2 regions of the Aequoribacter fuscus genome follow, and region 2 is predicted to be linked to the other one. Evidence: predicted binding sites of a transcription regulator. Region 2 holds the regulator's gene; the other holds the start of a gene.
What was found. Region 2 encodes LexA, which represses DNA repair genes until DNA is damaged. Its sites were predicted from a motif close to ACTGTNTNTANANACAGT; they were not measured.
Positions count from the first base shown of each region.

Region 1: EYZ66_RS11240 (error-prone DNA polymerase) is a predicted target of LexA. The motif match lies at 4,855-4,872, and genes of this name have one in related genera.

Region 1 is NZ_CP036423.1:2,493,815-2,500,191, reverse strand. Features, by position in the region: gene EYZ66_RS11255 (SDR family NAD(P)-dependent oxidoreductase) at 1-421, opposite strand, end outside; gene EYZ66_RS11250 (cupin domain-containing protein) at 487-900, opposite strand; gene EYZ66_RS11245 (TVP38/TMEM64 family protein) at 1,011-1,676, opposite strand; gene EYZ66_RS11240 (error-prone DNA polymerase) at 1,740-4,829, opposite strand; gene EYZ66_RS11235 (glutathione S-transferase family protein) at 5,039-5,926, shown strand; gene EYZ66_RS11230 (DUF429 domain-containing protein) at 5,960-6,377, shown strand, end outside.
Region 2 is NZ_CP036423.1:1,344,050-1,352,988, reverse strand. Features, by position in the region: gene mfd (transcription-repair coupling factor) at 1-1,138, shown strand, start outside; gene EYZ66_RS06060 (CsiV family protein) at 1,141-2,388, shown strand; gene EYZ66_RS06055 (mechanosensitive ion channel family protein) at 2,342-3,451, opposite strand; gene lexA (transcriptional repressor LexA) at 3,553-4,152, shown strand; gene EYZ66_RS06045 (hypothetical protein) at 4,149-4,400, opposite strand; gene EYZ66_RS06040 (DUF6586 family protein) at 4,471-4,935, opposite strand; gene topA (type I DNA topoisomerase) at 4,940-7,579, opposite strand; gene EYZ66_RS06030 (hypothetical protein) at 7,682-8,170, opposite strand; gene EYZ66_RS06025 (universal stress protein) at 8,271-8,705, shown strand; gene EYZ66_RS06020 (glutaredoxin family protein) at 8,709-8,939, opposite strand, start outside.

The DNA of each region.
Region 1 (6,377 bases), 1.1 Mb from region 2:
TGATCGAACCACCGCCGTGCTCTGCCATTTTGGGCGCTATTCGAGACGCTAAGTACCATGGCCCTTTAGTGTTGACGTCAAACAGCTTTTGAAAAAGCTCGACGCTTAAGTCACTCAGCCCGCCCAGCATGGGGTTCATACCAGCGTTGTTGATCAGGATATCGACATGGCCGAACTCCGCGTAGCTCTGTTCGATGACCCGGTCTAGGGCTTCGGGCTCGCCGGTATGCGCCTGTATAGCCAGCGCTCGTCGGCCTTTTGCTCTGATTTGCTCGGCCACTGCTTCGCAATTTTCCAGTTTGCGGCTCGCGATAATGATGTCAGCACCGGCATCAGCAAGCCCCAGACTCATGGCTTTGCCTAAGCCTCTGCCTCCGCCGGTAATTAGCGCCACTTTGCCGCTTAAATCGATGGTATGCATGTTATCTCCTCATCACTTTGACGGGTGTGTATCCGCCCTTAATTATTTTTAATATATGCAATATATTATTTTTTGCAGTCCATATAGACGGCCAGAAGAGAGGCGGGTTTGTCGCTGTCATTGTAGCCGTGGTGCACGACATGCATGGCTTCCATGAAGGTGTCGCCGGCTGTGTAGGTGTTAATACCATAGCCCTCGTAGTCTACTTTTATGGTGCCCGATAATATTTGCGCGTAAAGCGGTGTGACGTGGGTGTGTTTGGCGCCTGTTTGCCCGGGTGCCATGGTAATAATGTCGGAATGAATGCGCGGATTGCAGCTCTGTTCGGGGTAGTCGATTGCGTTACCTAAGATGTCAGTGTGAGTATCCAATAAATTTTGCGCGGGGTAACCGCCAAGGACTTCGGTCGCTTTTTGCATTGGCGCAGCAAGTGTCAGCGAGCTAGTGCATACAAATAAAAAGGTAGTCAGTAAGCGCATTTTGGTCTCCTAAAAGTGCTCGCTTCAGTTTAGACCCTATTGCTGCCAAAACAAGTCCCTGATGAGTGCAGCGCCAATTTGGTACCGTTAGCGCTGGAGTTTACGGCCGTTTAGGTGAGATCTGAGTGTACTGTTTGATGTTTGCGTTGTAAGACAAAGGCTGCGCCCCAGAGTCCTGCGTAAAGTAAGAGTAAGGCGGCGAGGGCGGGATACGGAGCCTCTAGATTGCTACGAGAGCCTGCGTAGGTTGTGAGTAGCGCATAGGGAATGTGACCCAAGCAGAAAAATAGCATGAATTTGAGTCTAGGCATTTTGGCTGCGCCGGCCAAACAGTAAGTGATTTCTGGCAGCATGGGAGCCGAGCGACTGAGTAGCAGCATGAGCGAGCCATATCTGGAAAAGTCCTCGTGCACCTGTGCTAGTTCACTATCGGATAAACCCAATCTGGAGAGTAGCGGTAACCCCCAGTAGCGGCTCAGTTCGTAGGCCAGCATAGCCGCTACGCTGAGGCCTGCAAACACCGCGGTAAGGCCGAGTTGAAACCTCAGAAAATAACCTGCGAATAGCGCGACCCATACGGTGGGAATCGAAAACAGTAAATCCGCTATTAGCAAAGCAACGATCAAGGCGATTAAAGACTCTGCTGGCTGATGTTGTAGCAGTTCAAACCAGTGCTTGATGTCGCTTAAATCAAACCAGCCCATCAGGCGCGTCAGTAGCAGTAAGCCGATAAAAAATACGACTAAGCGAAGACAGGCTTTAATGATTGGGTGCATTAGTTGGTCATAAGGTAGCTGTTTAACCCATCATAGCAGAGGATGCTAAGTGTGGTGGTATTGTTACCTATAGGCTCTGGCTTTGATCGATAGCGATGCCAGTACATGGGTGTAATCTTCTAAATCGCCCGCGATAATATGGCTAACATTGTCTTTACGCTCGAGCGTACCCTTAACGACCAATAAACGTGCATTCATTAAGGCCTGCCGGCAGCGTTCCTGTAGCTTGGGCCAGACCACAACGTTGTGGTTACCCGTTTCATCTTCTAAGGTTAAGAAGATAACGCCCGATGCTGTGCCCGGTCGCTGTTTGCAGGTGACCAAACCCGCGATGCGCACAAAACGTTGCGACGAGGCGGCAAGCAGTTCACGGTGAGTCGAACAGCGCTTAAAGGGCCATTCTTTTCGCAACAAGGACAGGGGGTGGTCGCGTAGTGTGAGTCCTGTACTTTGATAATCAGCCAGTACGTTTTCGGCAACGCTTGGGGGCTCGATATTGGGGCTTTGATAGTTTTCGGCGTTATCCAAACGGGCCAGTAAGGGGCGATGTTCGGGTAACCCTAAGACCTGCCACTGGGTTTGGTGGCGGTGACCGCTGATGGTCGACAATGCATCAGCGCTACTCAGCGCTTGCAATTCATTGGCGGGTATAGCGGCGCGCTGGCGCAGCTCGTTTAATGCCTTAAAGGGACCATGTTGGCGTCTGCTGTCGACAATGCGTGTTGCAGTAGCCTCACTTAGCCCCTTCACTAAGCGCAGCCCCAAACGAATTGTGTTGGGTTGCTGGCGATAATCTGTGGCAACCAGTTGGTGGTCCCAAAGGCTCTGGTTAATGTCCAGAGGCTCGATGTGAATACCGTGGCGCTGGGCATCTTGTATCAGTTGTGAAGGGCTATAAAAACCCATGGGCTGGCTGTTGAGTATGCCCACATAAAAAGCGCCGGGGTGATGCCGTTTAAGCCACGCTGACGCATAGGCCAGCAGTGCAAAGCTAGCCGAGTGCGACTCTGGAAAACCGTAGCCGCCAAATCCCTTAATCTGGTCGAATAAGCGATTGGCAAAGGCTTCGTCGTAGCCATTAGCGAGCATGCCCTGAATTAACTTGTGCTCGAAAGTCAGTAATTTGCTGTTCTTGCCCCAATTGGTAATGGCGCGGCGGAGTTGATCGGCTTCCCCGCCGCTAAAGCCCGCTGCGACCATGGCTAGCCGAATGACCTGTTCTTGAAAGATGGGGACTCCTAGGGTTCGTTGCAACACCCCTTTAATGGCGTCGTTTGGAAAGCTCACGGGCTCTAAACCTTCCCGCCGACGTAGGTAGGGGTGCACCATTTCACCTTGGATGGGACCTGGGCGGACAATGGCAATTTCGATCACTAGATCGTAAAAGCAGGCAGGCTTTAAACGCGGCAACATCGCCATTTGGGCGCGCGATTCGATTTGGAATACCCCCAAGCTATCGCCCGTTTGCAGCATGCGATAGGTGCTGGCATCTTCTTTAGGGATTTCACGTAAATGCGCGATGGTCGGTTGATAATTCGCGATTAGATCTAAGGATTTGCGGATGGCGGATAACATCCCCAGTGCTAAGACATCGACTTTAAGCAGGCCTAAGGCCTCGATATCGTCCTTGTCCCACTGAATCACCGTGCGGTCGGGCATGCTGGCATTCTCGACCGGCACGAGCTGCGATATGGGGCCTGCGCTAATCACAAAGCCGCCCACGTGCTGTGATAAATGCCTCGGAAACCCAAGAATTTGACTGACCAAGTGCTGAAAATGCATAGCCTGCTGTTCGCTATGCTTAATGCCTTGCTCGTTAAAGCGCTGCTGCAGTTCAGCTCGACGATCCCACCAGGCGATCGATTGGCTGAGCTGCTCAATGAAACTGGCATCAAAACCCATGGCACGGCCTATATCGCGAATAGCACTGCGGGTTCGGTAGGTAATGACCGTGGCTGCAAGAGCCGCTCGACGACGCGAGTATTTTTGGTAGATGTACTGAATCACCTCTTCGCGCCGCTCGTGCTCAAAATCGACGTCAATGTCAGGGGGTTCGTCACGCTCTTGCGAAATGAAGCGTTCGAATAATAAATCGATGTGTTCGGGCGACACCTCGGTAATACCTAGGCAGTAGCACACCACTGAATTGGCGGCCGAACCTCGGCCTTGGCACAAAATGCGGCGCGATTTTGCGAAATTAACGATATCGTAAACGGTTAAAAAATAGTGTTCGTAGCGCAGCTGAGCAATCAGTTCGAGCTCTTTTTCGATGCGTTTTTGAATGGCATCGGGGGTGCCATTGGGCCATCGTTGACGACAGCCTTGCTTCACTTCTTGGCGTAAATACTCACTGGCGGTTTGATCGGTAGGTACAATTTCTTGCGGATACTCATAGCGCAGTTCCCGTAACGAAAACTGGCACTGATCAGCAATCGTCTGGCTTTGCTGGATGAGTTCGTCTGGGTATAAGGCTTTAATGAGTTCTAACGGGCGTAAATGCTGCTGGCTGTTGCCTAAACGCAAGGTCCCTAAACGATCAATCTGAGTGCGGTGATACAGGGCCGTTAGCGCGTCGTGCAAGGCTTTGCGTTTGGGTGAATGCATGCGTACATCGCCACAGGCTACCATGGGGATATTCAGTTCTTGGCTTAAGGCTTCAAAGGTTTGAAACTGTTGCCTGGTCTCGCCCGCTAACAAATGTTTAAACCCCAACCACAGGCGGGTTTTAAAGCGCTTGCTTAGGGTATGACCAAAGGCAACGTGTGAGCGATTAAGCTGCTCAGGTAACCAAATGATTAAGCAGTGCTTTAAATGAAAAATAAGATCGGGTAAGTGCACCTCATATTGACCTTTATTGGCTCTTCGACGTGCTCGACTAATCAAGCCTGAGAGTTCGCTATAAGCGTTTCGGTTGGGCGCTAGGGCGACTAAGCGGACTCCTTCTACAGTGAGAAATTCACTGCCAACAATGAGTTTAATGTCAGAGATCTCGGCTTGTACGTGAGCCTTTACTACGCCTGCAAGCGAACATTCGTCGGTAATAGCGATAGCGCCATAACCTAATTCGGCGGCGCGAGCGACCAGCTCGTCAGGGTGAGACGCACCGCGCAAAAAACTGTAATTACTGGTGCAAACCAGTTCGCAGTAAGGCATGAGAGTTGATTTACAGAGCTTAAAATCTGTATATTTATACAGTATTTTTTGCTTGTCAATCGTGGTCTGATCAGTATGCTGATAGCGTATAGTGACTAAGTTATTTATTGCCGCTGAGTGGCAAGACAGTTCCAAGGCTTGCTCTGCTGGCCCGATCCTTGTATTCGCGTGAGCGTTAATCCAAAACAACAACAAAACTTGGGTGTTTTATGACGAAACCAATTTTGCATCACTACCCCTTATCGCCTTACGCAGAGAAGATCCGTCGAATGCTGGCGTATTGTGAGTGTCCTTACGATTCGGTAGAAACCCCACCTATGCTGCCTCGCAAAGATCTTGACCAGCTAACCGGTGGTTATCGTCGTATTCCTGTGGCGCAGTGGGGGGCTGATATTTACTGCGATACGCGCGCTATTGCTGAGCGAATTGCCACAGACTGTAATAAGCCCGAGCTGGCACCTTCAAAGCAAAGCACGGAGCAGGCGGAGTTTATCGCGCGAGTCGATGGTGATCTGTTTTTCGCTTTGGTAGGTCTAGCTTTTAGCGGTGCATTAAAGCAAAAAATGAAGCAAGAATTCGGTTTGATTCGTTTGCTGCGTTTTGCCTGGGATCGCATGAAGCTAATGAAGGGTGCTAAACCCACGCCCAAAGGTGAGCAAGCAAAAGCCATGGTTCAAGCTCATCTTAACGATATGGAAGCGCGTTTAACCCAATCTTTTGTGTTTGGCGACACGCCAACACTGGCTGATTTTACCGCCTATCATGGTCTTTGGTTTTTGTATGCGGTAGGCGAGCATCCAGGTATCGAGGACTACCCGAATATTCAAGCGTGGATGGCGAAGATAGCAGCGCTTGGGTCAACTCAGGTCAGAGAGATTACCGCGGCCGATAGCCTGCATATTGCGCGAGACGCGGCGCCCCTAGACCACGGTTCGGGTAAGCGGATGGTCAGTATTGTGCCAGACGACTACGGTTTGCTGCCTGTGTCTGGCCAGTTGGTGCGTGAAGACGAGCTGGAGTATGTGATCGCACGTCAAAGCAAAAAAGCCGGCTTGGTTCACGTACACTTCCCTCGTCAAGGTTTTCGGCGCCAATAGGCCGGTTAAGACATGCGCATTGCGGGTTTTGACATGGCCTGGCGTCCCGAGAATAACAACTCGGCGCTGGCTATTGGCGAATTGGTCGGCACCGAGCTCAATGTGCTGTTCTGCCGTGTTGCGACTCAGTCGGTTGAGGCATGGGTTGCGGATATTGTTTCGTCTTCGATTGAGGGGATCGCAATCGACGCCCCTTTAATCATCAACAATCAAGAAGGGCAACGCGGGTGTGAAGCGCAGCTGAATCAGGTCTTTCGGGGCGCAAAAGCGGGTTGTCACCCGTCTAACTTAACCTTGTACCCAAACGCAGCCAGTGTTCGTGCGGCCGAAATGCTTCGCCTGCACGGATTTGAGCATTTGGGCACGAAACACTTTATGCTCGAGTGCTATCCACACCCTTCTATGGTCGAGCTGTTTGGCTGGCGCGAACGTTTGCTGTACAAGCGCGGCT
Region 2 (8,939 bases):
CGACTTATCGGTCATTGCCACGCCCCCCGCCAAGCGCTTGTCGATTAAAACCTTCGTGCGCGAGCACAACACCAGCATGATCAAAGAGGCCATCCTGCGTGAAACCTTGCGTGGCGGCCAGGTGTATTACCTGCATAACGAGGTCAAAACGATCGAAGAGACGGCCCGCAAACTGCAAGCCATGGTACCCGACCTGAAGGTTGCTGTCGCACATGGCCAGCAGCACGAGACGGAACTTGAGCGCATCATGTCGGACTTTTATCACCAGCGTTTTCACATTCTGGTGTGCACGACCATTATCGAGACTGGCATCGACGTCCCCAACGCCAACACGATTATTATGGATCGCGCGGATCGATTGGGCTTGGCGCAGTTACACCAGCTGCGTGGCCGCGTCGGACGATCGCATCACCAAGCCTATGCTTACCTATTGTGCCCGCCTCGCTCAGGGTTGACCAAAGACGCCGAAAAACGTCTTGAAGCCATCGAGGCTGCTGGCGACTTGGGCGCAGGCTATTTACTGGCAACGCAAGATCTTGAAATCCGTGGCGCCGGCGAATTATTGGGCGACGATCAGTCCGGACAAATACACAGTGTGGGCTTCTCTCTGTATCTAAAAATGCTAGAGCGCGCCGTCGCTGCACTCAAACGCGGCGAACTCCCGAACGTCGACACCCCGCTTGAACAAGGGTCCGAGGTCAATCTCCACAGCTCGGCGCTCATACCCGAAGACTATCTGCCCGATATCAATACACGCCTTGTTCTCTATCGACGTGTAGGTGCTGCTCAAACACAGCAACAATTGCGTGATTTGCAAGTTGAAATGATCGACCGCTTTGGATTACTGCCCGAACCGGTCAAAACACTCTTCATCAGTGCCGAGGTTCGGATCGAAGCCGAGCAAGCGGGTATTAGCAGCGTTGACGTTGGGGAAACCAGCGGCAGTTTGCAGTTTATGGACAACACCAAAGTGGACCCACTCAATCTTGTGACGATGGTGCAAAAAGACCCTAAACGCTATCAGCTCGCGGGCGCCAATAAATTGAAGTTCCAGTGCGAATTAACATCGCCAAGAGACCGCGCAGACTTTATTATTACGCTATGCAAACAGCTGACCCAAACGCGAGCCGCAGCCTAGGCATGATGCTACCTCACCGGCCCTGTAAAAGGGCTACGATTTTACGCGCCTTGCTGCCCGTCTGGGCCGCGTTGGGCTTTGCCATCAGCGCCTCCGGGGTCACCGCACAAGACGATGCCGAGCCCGAAAAAACCTGGTTCCAAATTGAGATTCTGGTTCTGACCTCGAACAACCCCAACGCCTTGAGCGGCGAAGCATGGCCGCTCAAACCCAACTTGGTGGCCGCCGAGCGCTGGCGCCTTCAACCCTCAGAAGACGTCAGCAAAGAACTGCAGACCGTTTACCAAGTCGAAACGACACAGACACCAGCAGGGACCTTTGAAATCGACTGGTCATCGCCCACCAATTCGCCGTGGCCTGGGATAGATGAATCACTGTTTCAGTACCGCCCAAGCGATTTATACGACCCAGCACTGCAGAGTGAAACCAATCGCTTAGATTACCGCTTGGGGTACAGCTCGTTTTCCAGTGAGCGCATGTTCGTTATACCCAGAGACAACCCAAATCGCCTTGACGCTATGATCAGTAGCGAAGCGCCGGTCGATGCAACGACACCCCTGGCGGTTACACATGTCTGGCTAGGCCAGGATACTCGAACGCTCACCCCAGAATTGGCGCGCGCTAAGCAACAATTGGAAAACAGCGACGACTATGAGGTTCGTCACTATTTACGCTGGGCCGAACAACTGCAAGATGAGACCAAAACACTACCCGTTCGCATAGACTCCGCCTCGCAAGGTCAAGCTTGGCCCGAACTACAGGGCGATATCACCGTCTATGTGTCGCGCTACCTGCATATCAAAACCAATCTGTGGCTGAACACGGACGGACACTACTTACCCGAATGGCAGATGCCCGCCCCCCCTCAACCGGCCAATCCCATTCAACATCGCGGCTTACCGGTCGGCGGCCAACGAATCGCAACCACGGACAGCGAGCTACAAGAAATTACCCCAATGGGCAGGCCTGACTGGCTGCTAGAAGCGGGCATAGGCCAGAAATTCCGCTACGTAGAGCGCAACCGTCCGGATTCCAACTTACCCAATAGCCTCGCCGACGACGAAACCCCCTACCCGTTTCGCCACGCGATTGCTTTACAGCAAACTCGACGCATGCGAAGCGGGGAAATCCACTACATTGACCACCCGGCAATGGCTTTGATTATCAGCATCACTCGGATCGAGGACGAGAACCTCGTAGATTTCAAGCGCTGGGTTCTGGCCGAACAAGTGGCTCAAGACCAGCGATAGAGTCGACGTGTAGGGTTTGTGTGGGGAAGGCCACATCGGCGCCTGCCGCGTGAACAATATCCAACACTTTTAACAACACATCTTCTTTGACACCGTGGTATTCGACCCAATTCACGGTTTTCGTGAACGTGTAGATGAAGAAATCCAAGGACGATGCACCAAAGTGGTTGAAATTTACAATCAGGGTCTTGTTGGTATCGATATCGGGATGATTTTGCAACATCGTACGCACCTGATTCACAATATCACGCACCACGCTGGAATCTTGGTAACGAACACCGATCGTCTCGTAAATGCGGCGATTAAACATCCTCGATGGGTTTTCAACCGCTATTTGACTGAAAACCGAGTTGGGAATGTACAAAGGTCGTTGATCAAAGGTCCGAATGCGCGTTAGACGCCAACCAATATCCTCTACCGTACCCTCAATCTCGCGATCTGGAGAGCGAATCCAATCACCCGGCGCGAACGGCCGATCAAGGTAAATACTCATACCCCCAAAGAAGTTCGCCAGCAGATCTTTTGCGGCAAAACCGACGGCGATACCGCCAATACCACCAAACGCCAGTAAACCAGATACACTAACGCCAAGCGCTTGCAGTGCGGTCAACGCGACTAAAATCCACAGAGTCACACGCGTCAGCTTGGCAATCGCATGAATGGTTGCCACCGAGGTTGAATCCAAAGCCTCTGCTTTTACCCGGACATATTCTGCCTCTACACCCACAATCAAGCGGTGCAAAGCCCACGCAATAATCAAAATCAAGGCCAATTGCGGCGACCAGGCAAGCCACTCTTGCGCAAAAGGCAACCACTGTTTGGGCACCCATTGCCACGCAAAAAACACCACGAGCCCAAGGTAGGCAACACGCACCGGTGGACTGATCGCATTGACGATAACGTCATCCCACCCCAGGCGGGTCGCCTGCGAAGTAGCAGCGAGTCGCCCCAGGACCACGCTCAGAATCAGATACCCCAACAAGGCCAATATTGCGAACAGCGCCGCCTCTGCCCATGCGTGCTGCGCGGTCCATGACTGCAATGTTTCTAGATAACTCAACATCTGATCCTCACCCTGATTCAACGCCTAGTGTATACAATGAGTTGCGTCACGCCCACAGCTGTATATAATACCAGTTACTGGAAAAATACACAGGGGTCGTTATGATCAAGCTCACCCAGCGCCAGCAGCAAGTCCTCGATTTTATTAAAGGCCACATGCAAAGCACTGGCATGCCTCCTACGCGAGCCGACATTGCGCGCTCCTTGGGCTTTAAATCAGCCAACGCCGCTGAAGATCACCTGAAGGCCCTGGCGCGTAAAGGCGCCATCGAGATGATCCCAGGCGCATCGCGCGGCATTAAGCTTCCAGAGGCGACCTTTGGGCTACCGGTCATTGGGCGCGTTGCCGCAGGCAGCCCGATTCTGGCCGAAGAACATATCGAGGAGCACATCAGCATTCCACCCGATTTTTTCTATCCGCCCGCAGACTATTTCTTGAAAGTTCGCGGCGATTCTATGATCAACGTAGGCATTCTTGACGGTGATTTTTTGGCGGTCAAACGCACCAGCGATGTGCGCAACGGGCAAATTGTTGTTGCCCGTATTGAAGACGAAGTAACAGTAAAACGCCTAGATAAACCCGCGGGCGGACACACCGTGAGGCTCATCGCCGAAAACCCAGCCTACGAGCCCATTGTTGTTGACCTGCGCGATCAAGCCTTTGCGATCGAAGGCTTGAGTGTTGGGGTACTTCGACGCTAATGAATAACTCGGGGGGCAGAGGCTGCAGCCTCTTCCGCCTCGACTTGTTCCGATATGGCTGCGACAGCTTGAATACCTGCTTGGATCATCACCTTGGCGACTTCAAGCGTTTGGTCATTCATGTAGGCCGCGCTCTCGTCGGAAAAGGTAATCGTAACAAGGGGCTCTGACTTACCCGATTCATCGGCACGTTGTAATACGATGTCGCCGTTGGCAAGTTCAGCAATTTCCAGAAAAGACGATGGCAAAACAGATCCTCGATTTAGTTGCGCGCCTAGTGTAACAGGGGGGAGCCCCGGGCGCCAAACTCAAACCCAGCTAGCATTCATCGAGGACATCACGAATGGCACTGGCAGAGCTTTGCAAAAAAGTATACACGCCATGCCAATCACGATGATCAGGGCCCTGAGACTGAGCGGCCAAGTTCAAGCTGCTGCGCACACCGCCCAAGTTTTGAGCTCCTAAATTCGCATACAGGGGCTGCAAAATACCCGATTCTTCGCGCGCCATCGCCTGGACGGTCTGAGGTAGCACCTTGCCTTTCGCGGGCTCTGGAAGCTCAGCGATCGAAACGGGCGCGTCTTTCGGCGCATCGGCATGACCCGCACCTTCAAGCAGGAGATAACCGTATGCGCGACCAAGATGGTATTTAAGCGCGGGCTGATACGCATCCTGCAAGACGCTTGCACCCAAATGCTGAGCCTCGCGATCGCGCTGCCACGCCTCCAACAGCACCCTCGCGCAATACAGACTGTGGTTTACTAAGCCTCTACAGCTACTCATGCGTTTATTTTTTACCCAAACTCTCGACCCAGCGGCCCCCTTCGAAATGGGCACGCCAACCCGTCGCCTTACCATTGACTTCGGTCATCAAGTACTGCTCTTTGGTTTTTCGGCTATACCGTATTTGCGCTTGGTTGCCCTCATCGTCATGCTCCGGCCCGTCCAGCAAATAATGATATTTAGCGGCTATTTCTTCGCGATGGGGCTTTAGCTCACTCACGAGTGGCGCCCGCGTCTCGCGGTTTTTAGGGAACTGAGAAGCGGCTAAGAACAGGCCGGCAGCGCCGTCCCGAAGCACGTAGTGATCGTCTACTTTGGCACATTGGAGCTCGGGCATTGGCACCGGATCAATCTTAGGCGGCGCCACTTCGCCACTGCGCAGTAGCTTGCGCGTGTTCTTGCAGCTGTCACTGCTGCAGCCAAAATATTTACCAAAACGCCCTGTTTTGAGCTGCATATCGGCGCCACATTTATCGCATTCGATTACCGGACCGTCGTAACCTTTGATCTTAAACTGACCCTGCTCTACCTCGAAGCCCGAGCAATCAGGGTTGTTACCGCAAACGTGGAGTTTCCGTTTTTCATCGATCAAGTAGCTGTCCATTGCGGCATTGCACAACTGGCACCGCCGCTTGCTGATCAGTAAGCGAGACTCTGCTTCATCGTCGGCATCGGCACTGATGGCCTCGTCGCCTGGCACCAAATTAATGGTCTGCTTACACCGCTCTTTGGGCGGCAGAGCATACCCCGAGCACCCCAGGAACACACCGGTAGCCGCCGTGCGAATTTGCATAGGCCGGCCGCATTGCTCACAGGGAATGTCAGTCATGGTGGGCGCATTCGCCTGCATGCCGTCGGGGTCAGGCGCGCCGGCTTGTTCCAAACGATCGCTAAAGTCCGCGTAAAACTGGTCTAACAATGCCCGCCAATCTAACTCGCCTTTGGCCACGTCATCCAAACGCTCTTCCATTGCCGCGGTGAACCCGTAGTCCAGCAAATCGTCAAAGCTGCTTTGCAGACGTTGTGTGACAATATCGCCCATCTTTTCTGCGTAGAACCGCTTGTTCTCGAGCTTAACGTACCCTCGATCCTGAATCGTCGAGATAATAGAGGCATAGGTCGAGGGGCGACCTATGCCGCGTTTTTCCAGTTCTCGCACTAAACTGGCCTCGCCGTAACGCGGCGTTGGTTTGGTGAAATGCTGCGAAGGATCCAGCTTGGCCAGACTGAGCGAATCGTTGACTTTTAAATCGGGTAACACGACATCTTCTTGACCTTTCTTGGCAGCCGGCGGCAGCACCTTGGTGTAACCATCAAAAACCACCACACGCCCTTTTGCGTTCAATTCAAAGCCCGCGGCTTCGACCGTCAAGGTTGTCGAGAGATATTCCGCCGCCGGCATCTGGCAAGCCACAAATTGGCGCCAGATCAAATCGTAGAGTCGCTGTGCATCGCGCTCCATTGCACTGAGCTGTGTCTGCTGGACAAAGACATCCGAGGGTCGGATAGCTTCGTGCGCTTCTTGAGCATCCTCGCGTGCGCTGTAACTTTTAGGCTTTGCGGGCAGATAAGGTGCGTCAAAATTCGTTTCAATATAACGTCTACAGGCATTGACCGCCTCTGCGCTGAGGTTGGTCGAATCGGTTCGCATGTAGGTAATGTGCCCGGCTTCGTATAACCGCTGCGCCAAGGTCATTGTCTTCTTCACAGAAAACCCCAAACGCGTACTCGCCGCTTGCTGCAATGTCGACGTGATGAAAGGGGCCGGCGCTTTGGAGCGAGTCGGCTTGCTCTCGCGCGCTTTAACTGCATAACGAGCTGTTTGCAGCGTCGCAACAGCAGCCATCGCCTCTGATTCAGAGCGCGGTCGGAAGCCCTCGCCTTGATATTTGCGAACCTCAAAGCGCGTCTGCTCTTCGGCTGATGACAACAAATCGGCGTGAATCTCCCAAAATTCTTCCGGCACAAACGCTCTGATTTCGCGCTCGCGCTCAACAATCAACCGCACCGCCACAGACTGCACTCGACCTGCCGACAAGCCACGCGCTATTTTGGCCCATAGCAGCGGCGAGACCATGTAACCCACAACCCGGTCTAAAAATCGGCGAGCTTGCTGAGCGTTCACGCGAGCAATATCTAAGGATCCCGGGTGTTCAAACGCTTCTTGAATGGCCGATTTGGTGATCTCGTTAAATACCACGCGGCGGTAACGCTCAGGATCCCCACCAATGGCCTCTTGCAAGTGCCAAGCGATGGCCTCCCCCTCACGGTCCAAGTCCGTCGCCAAATAAATGGTGTCAGCTTTTGCTGCGAGCTGTTTGAGCTCGTTAACCACTTTCTCCTTACCCGGCAAAATTTCGTAATGCGCCTCCCAATCTTTGTCAGGATTGACACCCATTCGTCTGATGAGCTGGTCATGCGCTTTCTTTTTTTGGTACTGAGCTTTTTTTTCGGCTGACATCTTGCGAGTCTTAGCCGCCTGAGCCGCTCGCTCTTTTGGATTGGTAGATGACGCAGCGCTGCCAGAGGTCGGCAGATCACGAATATGGCCAACACTGGATTTAACAATAAAATCATTGCCCAAATACTTGTTAATCGTCTTGGCTTTTGCTGGCGACTCGACAATGACCAGTGCCTTACCCATAGTTCTCCTTCAAGGATCGCTTGATTGCTTGCGTTTCACACGCCTAAGGGTGGCCATATATAGTGATGCAAAAGCCCGCGGTCAAGCAAAAAACTGATTTAGTTACAATTTTGTCGAAGCTTGTTCGGACTCATCTAACAACGTTGAGGCACTCGCTACCGCCTGTTTCAAGCACTGCGCGGCGTGCTTTAGCACTTCGTCACCGCCGCGTTCTTGCCAGAAAAAACCCACGCTACCTGGTGTGCTAGAGACGACGTCGAGCCCCTCCGGTAACGCGACCAGGGCATCTGGCAAGTCGCTGTCGCCCGTCAGGGCGAACCACCCATCCGGGGTACGCAACCACGATCCAACTGGGAGTTTCACTTTTTGCGAACAGCGTAACCCGTAGTAAACCCAATAACGGCGATCGTCAGCAGGAATGTAACTATCGATCTTTCGGTGCACGGGCAGTTTTCGCAGCTCGACGTATAAACCCAGCAGGGCAGCCTGTTCGCGGATATGCGCCAGCCTACGCTGCTGCTTACTGGGCCAGAAGTGAGAAAGTGGCGCCAAGGCCACTAACACCACGCCGACAATTATCCAAAACGCCATACCAAGTCCTTGATCTGAATCATCGAGCGATGATATCAGTAATTGATTCCAAACACGCGAAGTGCGATAGTTTTAATACACCTGCCATTTGAGAAAGACTATGTCTAATTACACAAAAATCCTTATCGCGATCGACCTCAGCGAAGAATCCCTTCAAGTCGTGAATCGCGGTTGCGCCATGGCTGCAGAAAAAGCTGCAGAAGTTCACCTAATTCATGTCATCGAGCCGCTGAGTTTTGCCTACGGCGGTGACATCCCCATGGATTTTTCGGGCATCCAAGAGGAGATTAGCGATCAAGCTCGGGCTCAATTAGCCAAAGTAGGGACGGATTATAGCGTCGACGGCGCCAACCAACACACGGTCTTTGGGCGACCGGAAGTTGAAATCCACCAGATGGCAGAAGAACTGGGTTCCGATTTAATCGTCGTGGGTTCGCACGGACGCTACGGCCTTGCCCTGCTGATGGGATCCACTGCGAACGGTGTTCTACATGGCGCCAGCTGCGACGTGTTAGCGGTCCGTGTGGGTACTTGAGCGCTAAGGCAGATTCGCCAGCCACGCCTGGAGTTTAGCGACATCGAAAGGCCAGTTAAGCTCCGACGCACCCTTGGCTAGAACAGGTATCGTCCAACCATATCGCCCCATCAAATCATCGGAGATAGCGATATCAACCAATGTCAGCTGAATATCAGCGCCTGCAGAGACGGTCTTGGCGACCACGTCTTCTGCCAGTTCGCACAAGTGGCACCCACTGGTGTGATACAAAAT